Linked DNA regions of Mesorhizobium japonicum MAFF 303099. The protein of the gene in region 2 interacts with the protein of the main gene of each other region in a pairwise test. Links are inferred from orthologs where the notes say so. Each region holds a gene or a part of one and is shown on either strand. Other genes may lie near its edges.

The links.
Region 1: the proteins of MAFF_RS07250 (region 2) and rplK interact in binary tests that used the Escherichia coli proteins (3 or more experiments, as listed by UniProt). The link is inferred for Mesorhizobium japonicum MAFF 303099 from one-to-one orthologs.

The regions. Positions count from the first base shown.
Region 1 is NC_002678.2:189,605-193,187, reverse strand. What follows is about bases 770-3,583. They hold rplK (50S ribosomal protein L11), read right to left. Parts: upstream 2,484-3,583; coding sequence 2,055-2,483; downstream 770-2,054. Other genes in these bases: secE (preprotein translocase subunit SecE), read right to left, coding at 3,211-3,414; nusG (transcription termination/antitermination protein NusG), read right to left, coding at 2,654-3,181; rplA (50S ribosomal protein L1), read right to left, coding at 1,352-2,050; rplJ (50S ribosomal protein L10), read right to left, coding at 770-958. In the rest of the region: rplL (50S ribosomal protein L7/L12), read right to left, coding at 8-385; more of rplJ, read right to left, coding at 440-769. UniProt on the Escherichia coli protein: Forms part of the ribosomal stalk which helps the ribosome interact with GTP-bound translation factors.
Region 2 is NC_002678.2:1,267,392-1,275,644, reverse strand. Bases 2,851-5,693 are described here. They hold MAFF_RS07250 (50S ribosomal protein L11 methyltransferase), read right to left. Parts: upstream 4,787-5,693; coding sequence 3,914-4,786; downstream 2,851-3,913. Other genes in these bases: MAFF_RS07245 (SCO family protein), read right to left, coding at 4,798-5,376; MAFF_RS07255 (autotransporter outer membrane beta-barrel domain-containing protein), read left to right, coding at 2,851-3,873. Outside these bases: MAFF_RS07260 (aminopeptidase P family protein), read right to left, coding at 1-213; more of MAFF_RS07255, read left to right, coding at 847-2,850; MAFF_RS07240 (CreA family protein), read left to right, coding at 5,734-6,252; MAFF_RS07235 (DapH/DapD/GlmU-related protein), read left to right, coding at 6,339-6,980; MAFF_RS07230 (low affinity iron permease family protein), read left to right, coding at 7,293-7,718; MAFF_RS07225 (SDR family NAD(P)-dependent oxidoreductase), read right to left, coding at 7,730-8,253. UniProt on the Escherichia coli protein: Methylates ribosomal protein L11.

The DNA.
Region 1 (3,583 bases), 1.1 Mb from region 2 along the record:
TTTACGCTTACTTCAGGTCGACCTTGGCGCCGGCTGCTTCCAGCTGGGCCTTGAACTTGTCAGCGTCGGCCTTGGAAACGCCTTCCTTGACCGGCTTCGGAGCCGCTTCGACCAGGTCCTTGGCTTCCTTGAGGCCAAGACCGGTGATGGCGCGGACTTCCTTGATGACGTTGATCTTCTGAGCGCCAGCGTCGGTGAGGACGACGTCGAATTCCGTCTTTTCCTCGGCCGGAGCGGCAGCAGCGGCAGCGCCGCCAGCAGCGGCAACCGCCACCGGAGCAGCAGCCGAAACGCCCCACTTTTCTTCCAGAAGCTTCGACAGCTCGGCCGCCTCGAGGACGGTCAGCTTCGAAAGGTCGTCTACGATCTTTGCGAGATCAGCCATTGTTGTATTCCTTCGTTAGGTTCGAACGTGTGTTTTTGATAGCGAGGAACGGCCTCATGCCGCCTCGTCCTTCCGGGCGTAAGCGCCGATGACGCGCGCGACCGAGGCCGCTGGCGCATTGACGATCTGGGCGATCCGGGTTGCCGGCGTGGCGATCATGCCAACCAGCTTGGCGCGCAGCTCATCGAGCGACGGAAGTGTGGCGAGTGCCTTCACACCGTCGGCATTGAGCGAGGTGGTGCCCATTGCGCCGCCGAGAATGACGAGCTTGTCATTTCCCTTGGCGAAATCGGACGCGACCTTCGGCGCCGCAATCGGATCCTCCGAATAAGCAATCAGCGTCTGTCCCTTGAACAGGTCGATGATCGATGCGGAGTCCGTGCCCTGAAGAGCGATTTTGGCGAGACGGTTCTTCGCGACTTTAACGGTGCCACCGGCGGCGCGCATTTTCGACCGAAGGTCGTTCATTTGCGCGACGGTGATACCGGCATAGTGGGCCACGACCACTGAACCTGCGTTTCCGAACGCTTCGTTCAGGCCCGTGACGAGTTCGCGTTTTTCCGCTCTGTCCACTGCCTATCTCCAGTTGACCCCAATCCCGTCAATGAGAACATCTCATTTCGAGGACAGGCGTCGGGTTGCCTTTTTGCCGGCCGGGCCATCCAGTAACGGATCTCCCGAACGACGCTCGAGGATCCTGCCCCCTTTCGCCACACCGACGGACAAGCCGGCGGTGCGCAGACAAAAGGCAAACACGGTTCGAACCTTTCATTGGAGCACTCGCTCCGTTGTCGGGTCTTCACCCGTCTCATGCAGGCCCACATGAATTAAGGCTTTTGGGCCGCCTGCAATCTCGGACAGGATGTCCGGAAGCCTTTCGACTTCCGGTACCGGGCCCAGGAAAAATCCAAGGCCCGGAATTCAGTCACGGATCGGCCTTCTTGCGGCCGATCCAAATGGTCTTAATCAGGACGCTGCGAGCGTCGAGACGTCGAGCTTGAGGCCCGGGCCCATCGTCGAGGTGACCGACACCTTCTTGACGTAGTTGCCCTTGGCGCCAGCCGGCTTTGCCTTGGTCACCGCATCGGCGAAGGCGCGGATGTTCTCTTCCAGCGCCTTGACGTCGAACGAAACCTTGCCGACGCCGGCGTGAACGATGCCGGCCTTCTCGACGCGGAACTCGACCGCGCCGCCCTTCGATGCCTTGACGGCAGCGGCGACGTCGGTGGTGACGGTGCCAACCTTCGGGTTCGGCATCATGCCGCGCGGGCCGAGCACCTTACCGAGACGGCCGACCAGCGGCATCATGTCCGGCGTGGCGATGCAGCGATCGAAATCGATCGTGCCCTTCTGGACGATGTCGACCAGGTCCTCCGCACCGACGATGTCGGCGCCGGCGGCCTTGGCTTCCTCGGCCTTGTCACCACGGGCGAACACGGCGACGCGAACCGAGCGGCCGGTGCCGTTCGGCAGGTTGACCACGCCGCGCACCATCTGGTCGGCATGGCGCGGGTCGACGCCGAGGTTCATGGCGACTTCGACTGTCTCGTCGAACTTGACCGAGGAACGGTCCTTGAGCAGCTTCAGCGCTTCACCCAGGGCGTAAGCCTTGTTGGGATCGATGCCTTCGCGGGTCTTCGATACACGCTTTGCAATCTTTGCCATGATCTCAGCCCACCACTTCCAGACCCATCGAGCGGGCGGAGCCCTCGACCATGCGCATGGCCGCCTCGACGTCGTTTGCGTTCAGATCCTTCATCTTGGCGGTCGCGATTTCGCGCACCTTGTCGCGCGAAACGGTGCCAGCCTTGACCTTGCCCGGCTCCTTCGAGCCCGACTTCAGGTTCGCGGCCTTCTTCAGGAAGTAGCTCACTGGCGGCGTCTTCATGACGAAGGTGAACGACTTGTCCTGATAGTAGGTGATGACGACCGGAACCGGCGATCCCTTTTCCATTTCCTGGGTCTGCGCGTTGAACGCCTTGCAGAACTCCATGATGTTGATGCCGCGCTGACCAAGCGCCGGGCCGATCGGGGGCGACGGCGTAGCCGAACCCGCGGAGACCTGAAGCTTGAGCTGGCCTGCAATTTTCTTAGCCATCTCTTTTCCTGCCTTTGTCTATGCCGGCCCCATCTTGGGAACACCGGCGGTTGCAGTCTGGTGGTGCGGTTCGCGTGGCCGGCTAAAGCCACATTCGCCTCCCACCGTTCTCAGGCCATGCGTTTCCGCACCGCCTCCCCTGATCGCCAGACGGCATCAGGGATTTCGGATCAGCCCTTTTCGACCTGTCCGAATTCCAGATCGACAGGCACGGCGCGCCCGAAGATCGAAACTTCCACCTTGAGCCGCGCCCGCTCCTCGTCCACTTCCTGGACGAAGCCGTTGAACGACGCGAAAGGACCGTCCGAAACGCGGATCGCCTCGCCGATCTCGAACGTGACCGAGGGCTTCGGCCGCTCGACGCCTTCCTGCACCTGGTTCAGGATGCGCTGCGCTTCCGCCTCGGTGATCGGCACCGGCTTGGAGTCGCCGAGAAAGCCGGTGACCTTCGGCGTGTTCTTCACCAGCGAGAACACGGCGTCGGTCAAATTGGCCTTCAGGAGCACATAGCCCGGGAAGAATTTGCGCTCGGCATCGACCTTGCGGCCACGACGAACCTCGACCACCTTCTCGGTCGGCACCACGATCTGCTCGATATCGGCGGACAGGCCCTTCTGCTTGGCCTTGTTCTCGATATCCTCGGCGACCTTCTTTTCAAAGTTCGAATAAGCGTGGACGATGTACCAGCGCGCAGCCATTTTTTTAGACTTCTCCGTAGTCGCCGGACTTAGCGTCCAATGCCCAGAATCTGTTCGATCGCGAGGCCCATCAACTGATCGGCGCTAAAGAAAAAGATCATCGCAATCACGGCGAAGGCCAGAACCATCACCGTCGAGATCATCGTTTCGCGCCGCGACGGCCAAGTCACCTTGGCGGTCTCCGAGCGAACCTGCTGGAGAAAGACGAAAGGATTTGTGGTTTTCGAAGCCATATGCCGCTCTGTCTTCAAGACCCGTTTGGCCGGGCCCCCTGGATGATCCCGCTGGCCGGGACGTGCCGCCTGAGCTCAGTCTCGCGCCGAATCAGCGCAATCATTTCGCCCATGCAAATCAGACGCGTAAAGCCGGCTTCCCAGCTCCACGCGTCGCGTGTCTGTTCTG
Region 2 (8,253 bases):
GTCGCGCAGCACGATGGCGACACCGGCCGAGCCGCTGAAACCGGTCAGCCATTTCAGCCGCGCCGAACGATCGGCGACATATTCGCCCTGATGCTCGTCGGCGCGCGGGACGATAAAGCCGTCGAGGCCATTGGCCGCCAGCCATTGGCGCAGCGCCGCCACGCGCGGCTTGCCAACCGAAGGGTCGCCCGCGGAATCGAAGGTCTGGAACATGATGGGCCTCCTGATGTCTGCGCGACCGTAGCCTATGGGTCCGGAAATCGGAATCGATTTCCGGTTGGCGCAACCTGCTACAGCGCTGGCTGGCTGACAACCAAATGGGGCTGGTCCAGCGGCGGCACGAAGGTTGGGTAGTCGTTGCCTCCCGGACACGACCCGGCATTGCTGCCCTGTCTGTCGGCGCCCGACAATTGTAACCAGAAAAAGTCAGTAACCGCTGTTTTTTGGGCGTGCGTCACTTCGCACGGGAAGCTATCTGTTTCGGGTTTTCTTGTCTTGGTCGTAAGGGGGGCCCACCGGTCAAGGTTGGTGTTGATGGACCGATTCCGGCATGTTGTCGAAAACCACGATGCTGGCCACGCGGCGGTCGCAGGATCGATGTTGAAAATGAGGACTATATTCCGAGCCAGTCAGCCGGCAAAAACCGTGCTTGTTCGCAGTCTGGCATCTGGTGTGGCCAACTATTGATTGATGCAAATTCGCAACGGATTCTGATTTCTTTCCGAGCTCTATGTTGCTTGGTTCCGGTAATCTTTACGGCTTACATCTCGGCAGCGTGTTTCGTGGCGTCGCCAGGGGCTTCAAGGGGTCGATTCAGCCAATAGATGGTTGGTCGGGGGGATTTGGATGAGACAACCTGTTTCCGCGGCGCGTGCCAAAGGCGAGGTGTATGTCCGGCTTGCGGGCTCGCTTTTGTCGTCCACGTCGCTTTCGGCTCTGCTGATAGCCGGTCTTGTTGCGGGCGCCATGACGCCGATCATGTCTGGTGCCGCCGCGGCCGAGGATTTCGTTCACGGCAGCGGCAATTGGGGTACGGCCGCGAACTGGACTCCCGCAACTGTTCCCAACGGCGTCGATGCGGTCGCGAACTTCAACCACGATGCTGCGGATCAGGGGCTCGGCTATGGCGTTGACCTGTCGGGCGGACCTTACACGGTCGGCACGCTGAACTTGAATGCCACGAGCACCTCTGGCGGCTACCGGTTTACAAACGGCGGCCTGAATTTCGCTGCCTCCGGGCAGGCCGCGATCAATGTGCAAACGAACAATTTCATTCCCGATCTGGACGCAAGCGCCAGTTTCAATCTGGCCTCCGACACCGTTTTCACGGTTGATGGCGGTGCTCATTTTACGGCGGATGGAGTGATCTCGGGCGCGGGCCTCACCAAGAGCGGTGATGGCTTGCTTACCTTGAATGGAGCAAACACCTACACCGGCGGCACCAACCTCTATGGCGGCACGCTCAGCCTCGGCAACAACAGCGCGCTTGGAACCGGTCCGCTCTCCGCCTTCGGTGGAACGGTGATCGATATCCAGTCCGGTATTTCGATCGCCAACGATCTGCTCGTCAACGCCGGCCCGACCATTCACGTCGGTTCGGGAACGGCCACCTATACCGGCCTGATTTCGGACTATGACGAGGGCTCTGCGATCGTAAAGACCGGCGCCGGCACGCTCGTGCTGACCAACAACAGCAACAGTTTCGGCTTAGGCGCACGGATCGAGCAGGGAACAATCCAGGTTACGGCCGATCATGCTTTGGGTTTGGGTCCGATCACGCTGGATGGGGGCACGCTGCAGGCGGGCGCGAACCTTACCCTTGCCAATGTTTCGATCCTGTTCGGCGCCGCCGGCGGCACCATCGACACGAACGGCTTCGACGTCACCACGAGCGCCAGCATGGGAGACGACAGCACGCCGAGCGGGACGTTCACCAAGACAGGAGCCGGAACGCTGACGGTGGACGGCTTTGCCGGCAACAACACCTATGCCACGGCCACCGACGTCGCCCAGGGCACGCTGAAGGCGGGCCTGAGCGCCAGCATTTTCAGCGCAAACAGCGCCTATACGATCGAAAGTGGCGCAACGCTTGATTTCAACAATTTCGACCAGGCGATTGGTTCGCTCGCCGGCGCGGGAGCGGTCAATGCCGGGGCAGGCAGACTGACGACCGGAGGCAACAACGGCTCGACGGTCTTTTCGGGCGTCATCACCGGCGGCAACGGGCTGATCAAGGACGGGACGGGAACTTTCGAGCTGTCGGGTTCGAGCCCGTTGTCGGGCGGGGTTGAGGTAAAGGCCGGCACTTTGCTGGTCTCCGGCTCGCTTGGCAATGCGGGGGTTACAGTCGACAGCGGCGCCACACTCCGCGGCGGCGGCACGGTTGGCGTGCTCGATGCCTCCGGCACGGTCGCGCCCGGCAAAAACGCGATCGGCACGCTGACCGTCAACAACACCGCCAAGTTCGAGGCCGGCTCAACCTATGCGGTGGAACTCAATTCAGCTGGTCTTTCTGATCTGATCCACGTGTCCGGCGCGGCCACTATCGTCAGCGGCGCCGGCTTGACCGTGACCAACATTGGGCCGAGCGACCTGGTGGCGGGAACCCGCTACACGGTGCTCGAAGCCGCCAGCGTCGGCGGGACCTTCACCCTGGTGGGCGATCCGCAGGTCTCGGCCTTCGTTAAGCTGAGCACCACGTCGGATGCGACGCATGCCTATGTCGACGTCACCCAGACGAAGACCTTCAGCTCCGCTGGCGTGACACCGAACCAGATCGCCACCGGTAACGGGCTGGGCAGCGCGGCTAGCAGTGCCTTGGTCAGCGCGATGCTTGCCTTGCCGAGCGATGCGGCGGCGCAGGCTGCTTTCGACCAGCTTTCGGGCGAAATCCATGCCTCGGCCAAGGGCATGCTTCTCCAGGACAGCCACTTGCTGCAGGACGCGGTGACGGCGCGCCTGCGCGGAGCCTTCGGCGACAGCGGCAAGACCGCCTCGCTGCCGGTCATGGCCTATGGCGAGGACGGCGTTCAGCCGGTTGTCGCCGACACGGATAGCTTCGCCATCTGGTCGCAGGGTTTTGGCTCCTGGGGCGGTGCCGACAGCGACGGCAATGCGGCCGCCTTCGACCGTTCGACGGGTGGCCTACTGGTCGGCGCCGACGGCCTGGCCGGCGACTGGCGCATCGGCGTGGTCGGCGGCTACAGCCGCACCAGCTTCGATGCCGACGACAGGCATTCCTCCGGCGACAGCGACAACTATCATCTCGGCCTCTATGGCGGGACCAATTGGGGCGCCATCGCCTTCCGCACCGGGACCGCCTACACCTGGCACCGGATCTCGACATCGCGCTCCGTCGCCTTCCAGGGTTTTGCCGACAGTCTTTTGGCCGACTACGACGCCGCGACCGCGCAGGCCTTCGGCGAGCTGGTCTACAAGACCGATGCCGAGCCGTTTGCCTTCGAGCCCTTCGCCAATCTCGCTTATGTGAACCTGCACACGGACGGCTTCGCGGAGAGCGGCGGCGCCGCGGCGCTGACCAGCAGCAGCTCGACGTCGGATGCGACCTTCACTACGCTCGGCGTCAGGGCCTCCACCGACATCATCCTTGGCGGCGTGGCGGCCACCGCGCGCGGCACGTTCGGCTGGCGCCATGCCTTCGGCGATTTGACGCCGCTGTCGACCGTCGCCTTTGCCGGCGGTGACGGCTTCACCATTGCCGGCGTGCCGATCGCCAGGGATGCGATGCTGGTCGAGGCCGGCTTCGACGTGCAGCTGGCGCGCAACGCCACCCTTGGCCTATCCTATGCCGGACAGTTTGGGCGGAATGCCTTCGACAATGGGTTCAAGGCCAATCTGGGCATCAAGTTCTAGGTGTTGGGACTGTCGGGGATCGGCAATTGCCTTGCCGGTCTCAGTGCTTGAGGTGGATCGTCACCCAGCCTTCGCGGTACAAGGTGCGCACGTGCCGGAAATTCTGGCCGACATAGGCCGAGATGACGGCGTCGCGCTGGCGCTCGAGAATGCCTGACAGGACGATCGAGCCGCCAAGTGCGATGTGCCCGGCCATTTGCGGCGCCAGCCGCATCAGCGGCCGCGCCAATATGTTGGCGACGATCAGATCGAAGGGGGCACGCCTGCCGAAGATCGGGTGGTGAAAGCCCGGTGCGGTAACCGTTTCGATGAGCGCCTTGACGTGATTGAGCCGCGCATTGGCGGCGGCGACCTTCACCGCCACCGGGTCGATGTCGGTGGCGAGCACCGGAATATGCGCCAGCTTGGCGACGGCGATGGCCAGCACGGCGCTGCCGGTGCCGAGGTCGAGCGCATTGCGCGGATGCTCGCGCCGCACCACTTTCTCCAGCATTTCCAGGCAGCCTGATGTGGTGCCGTGATGGCCGGTGCCGAAGGCAAGGCCGGCCTCGATCTCGATGGCGAGTTCGCCGCTGTGGCGCTTCCTTCGGTCATGCGCGCCGTGGACGAAGAAACGGCCGGCGCGCACTGGCTTCAGGCCCTCCAGCGAACGCGCCACCCAGTCGATGTCAGGCAGCACTTCGCGCTCGACCGGCTTCGACAAAGCAAGGCCGGCGAGAATGTCCTTGACCCGCGCCTCGACCGTATCGACATCGCCATCGGCATAGAGCGAGACCTCGTGGATGTCCTGGTCTTCGTCGACCTCGAGCACGGCGATCGGCAGGCCTTCATCCTCGAAGGCCAGCTCAAGCGCCGCGAAAATGCGCTCAGCCTCGATCTTGCCGGTGGTGAAATGCAGCCGCGTCTGGGTCATATGAATTCTTGTCAACCCTTGGCCGCGAGGCGCTTCAGCTTCTCCACGGCGGCGCTGGCGCTTTCGCCATAGGCGATCGTGCCGGCAAAGTCGCCCTTGGAGTTGAGCAGCAGCACCGAGGCCGTGTGGTCCATCGTGTAGTCGCCGTCGCCCGTGTCGACCTTCTTCCAGTAGATGCCGAACGACTTGGCCATGGCATGGACCTTGTCCGGGTCGCCGGTGATGCCGGTGATACGGTCGGAGAAATTGCTCACATAGGCGTTCATCACCGCCGGCGTGTCACGCTCCGGGTCGACCGAGACGAAATAGGCATGCAAGGTCTTGCCGTCGTCGCCGAGCGTCTTCAGCCAGCCGGACAGTTCGAACAGGGTGGTTGGGCAAACCTCGGGGCAGTGGGTGAAGCCGAAGAAGACGACGCTGGGCTGCCCCCGGAAGGCGGCTTCGGTGATAGGTGCGCCTTTCTGGTCCACGAGGGTGAAGGGCGCGCCGAACGGTTCGCCGCCATAATGGCCGCGATACCAGTCGAAGGTCAGCCAGCCGATGCCGGCTGCCATCAGGACGAGAATGCCGACCAGGATAGAACGCATCATTACAAAAGTCCGCCTGCAGAAATCATCGCGCCGGCTCGATGCCGCGCCGGTGCGACAGTCTTGGAGCCTGTTTGGAAATTCTACTCTGGCGGCCATCTGATGGCGTTTTCTGCGCTTCCCCGTTCTACTGCGTGCAGTAGAACTGAGCTCACGGACCATATGTCCGCTGCGCTACGGTTCTCGAAACCACCACCATATGACTCGCCAGAGCGAATTTCGAAACAGTCTCTTAGCGGTTTGGCCTTGCGCAGGCAAAGTGCCGCGATGCCGCAACCGCGGTGGTGTTGACGCATCCGCTTGCAAAGCCGCACGACGTGTCCCACCTGATACCGGCAACTCGAACCGCAGGAGGCTCCTTTGCTCGAACTGGTTAGGCGCGAACGGATTGGGCGAAAACTGATCGGCGGCGCCTTGGCCGCGTGCGTCGTGCTTGGCGCCGGCAGCGCCGTCGCCGAGGAAGTCGGTAAGGTCGGCGTCGACTGGGTCGGCAATGACATCATCGTCGAAGCGATCAAGGATCCGAAAGTGGATGGCGTGACCTGCCATGTGTCCTATTTCGACCGCAGCATCATCGACCGCCTGCACAAGGGCAACTGGTTCGAGGATCCCTCCGATTCGTCGATCTCCTGCCGCCAGACCGGACCGATCACCATTGGCGACATCGACATGAGCGAGGGCGGCGAGGAGGTGTTCAAGCAAGGCATCAGCCTTATCTGGAAGAAGCAGGTGGTGAACCGCATCTACGACAAGACCAACGAGACGCTGATCTATCTCTCGCATTCGCGCCAGGTCCAGAACGGCTCGGCCAAGATGTCGGTCACCACAGTGCCGCTCTACGGCCAGAACGTGGTGTGGAGCAAAGGCAAGCCGAAATAGGTCGGTGGGCGTCTTTTTGTGCTGATCGGCCCCACGGGCAATTGCTCCTGCCTTGCGGGAGCAATTGCCCTGAAGTAAAGCGCCGCATGGACCGCACCGAAAACCTCGTCCTGAAAGACCCAGAGCCGCGCATCCATCCGACCGCGGAGCTGAAGGCGTGCAAGCTCGGCCGCTACGCCTTGATCGGTGAACGGGTGGTGCTGCGCGAGGTGAGCGTCGGCGACTTCTCCTATTTCGAGCGCCATTCGGAAGCCATCTACACAACCATCGGCAAATTCTGCTCGATTGCCGCCAACAGCCGCATCAATGCGCTGGAGCATCCGATCGAGCGGCTGACCCAGCACAAGGTCAGCTATCGGCCGAACGAGTATTTTCGATGGCTGGGCGTCGATGCGGCGTTCCGCGAGCGGCGGCAGGCGAAGGCCGTGACCATCGGCCATGACGTCTGGATCGGCCACGGCGCGGTGATCATGCCCGGCATCACGATCGGCAATGGCGCGGTCATCGGCGCCAATGCGGTGGTGACGCAGGACGTGCCGTCTTACACGATCGTCGCCGGCGTGCCGGCAAAACCGCTCCGGCCGCGCTTTGCTCCCGACATAGCGGCGCGGATCGAAGCACTCGCCTGGTGGGACTGGCCGGTCGAGAAACTCGCCAGGGCGGTTCCCGACATCCAGTCCATGCCGATCGAGGCCTTCCTCGATCGTTGGGAAAACGACGCCGTTTAGGCTTTCGCTGACAACGGTTTGGCCCTGGCCGTCACCGCCGCGCAGGCCATCATCCGCGCTCTCTGAACTGAAACCCCTTCCGCCATGCGGGGGTGGCGCGGCGGAAGGGGCTGGAGGTAAACCGCTGTGAAGCGGAGCGTACAGGCACTTTTGCCTGCACAGCTACTATGACATTGAACCGATAAGGTGTGTTTTCCGCTGCTTTCGCGCTTTGCGTGTGCCCAATTGCACCCGATGTATTTGTTGCCGGCGGGAACCCGAGACGGTCGCCGGTTGTTTTCTTGTCGCGGCGTTCATTGAGGATCTCGACAGATGGAAAAGCTCTTCACCAGGATCGCCAATTGGGTCGCTCACATAACCGGCCTGCCGCTGACATTCGCCGGCTGCTGCCTGATCGTTGTCGTCTGGGCGACGAGCGGGCCGTTTTTCGGCTTCTCGGATACCTGGCAATTGGTGATCAACACCGGCACGACCATCATCACTTTCCTGATGGTGTTCCTGATCCAGAACACCCAGAACCGCGATGGCGCGGCGATCCAGGCCAAGCTCGATGAACTGATCCGGGTCAGCGAGGGCCATAACAATTTCATCGGCATCGAGCACCTGACGGAATCCGAAGTCGAGGAAATCCGCGACAAGTGTGAGCGGGCGGCACGGCGGCATGACGAAAAAATCGCCGCCATGGCCGCTAAGAAGGCCGTGGCGCAAAAGCGAGCTCCGAAAAAGCACGCGGCTTGAGGGCTTTCGGATCAACCTTTGATGAAGGCCGCGAACGCATCCTTGTGATCGGGGTGCCAGCGCGACAGAGCAGGGCGGTTCTGGATGATGTCGCCAATTGCCCAGGCCATGCGTTTCTCGTCCAGCGGCCGCGCCACGTCATTGTCCGGGCACAGGATGTAGAAGTCGCCCCTGACCAGGGATTCCAGCATGAAATCAATGACCTGTTCGCCGGTCCAGGCGCCGGCGGGCTTCTCCGTCGCACCCTCGGTGAGGCCGGTATAGGTGAAGCCGGGGATCAGCAGATGCGCCGACATTCGGTCGCCCGGTTCGTTGCGCAGCGCGTGCGCCAGGCCTTCGGTGAATGTCTTCACGCCGGCCTTGGAGACATTGTAGGCGAGGTTGCCGGGCGGCGTGGTGATGCCTTGCTTGGAACCGGTGTTGATGATCAGGCCCGGCTTGGCCGACGCCAGCATGCGCGGCGCGAAGGCTTCGACGCCATGCACAACACCCCAGAAATTAATGTCGAGCAGCCGTTTCCAGCCATCGCGGTTTT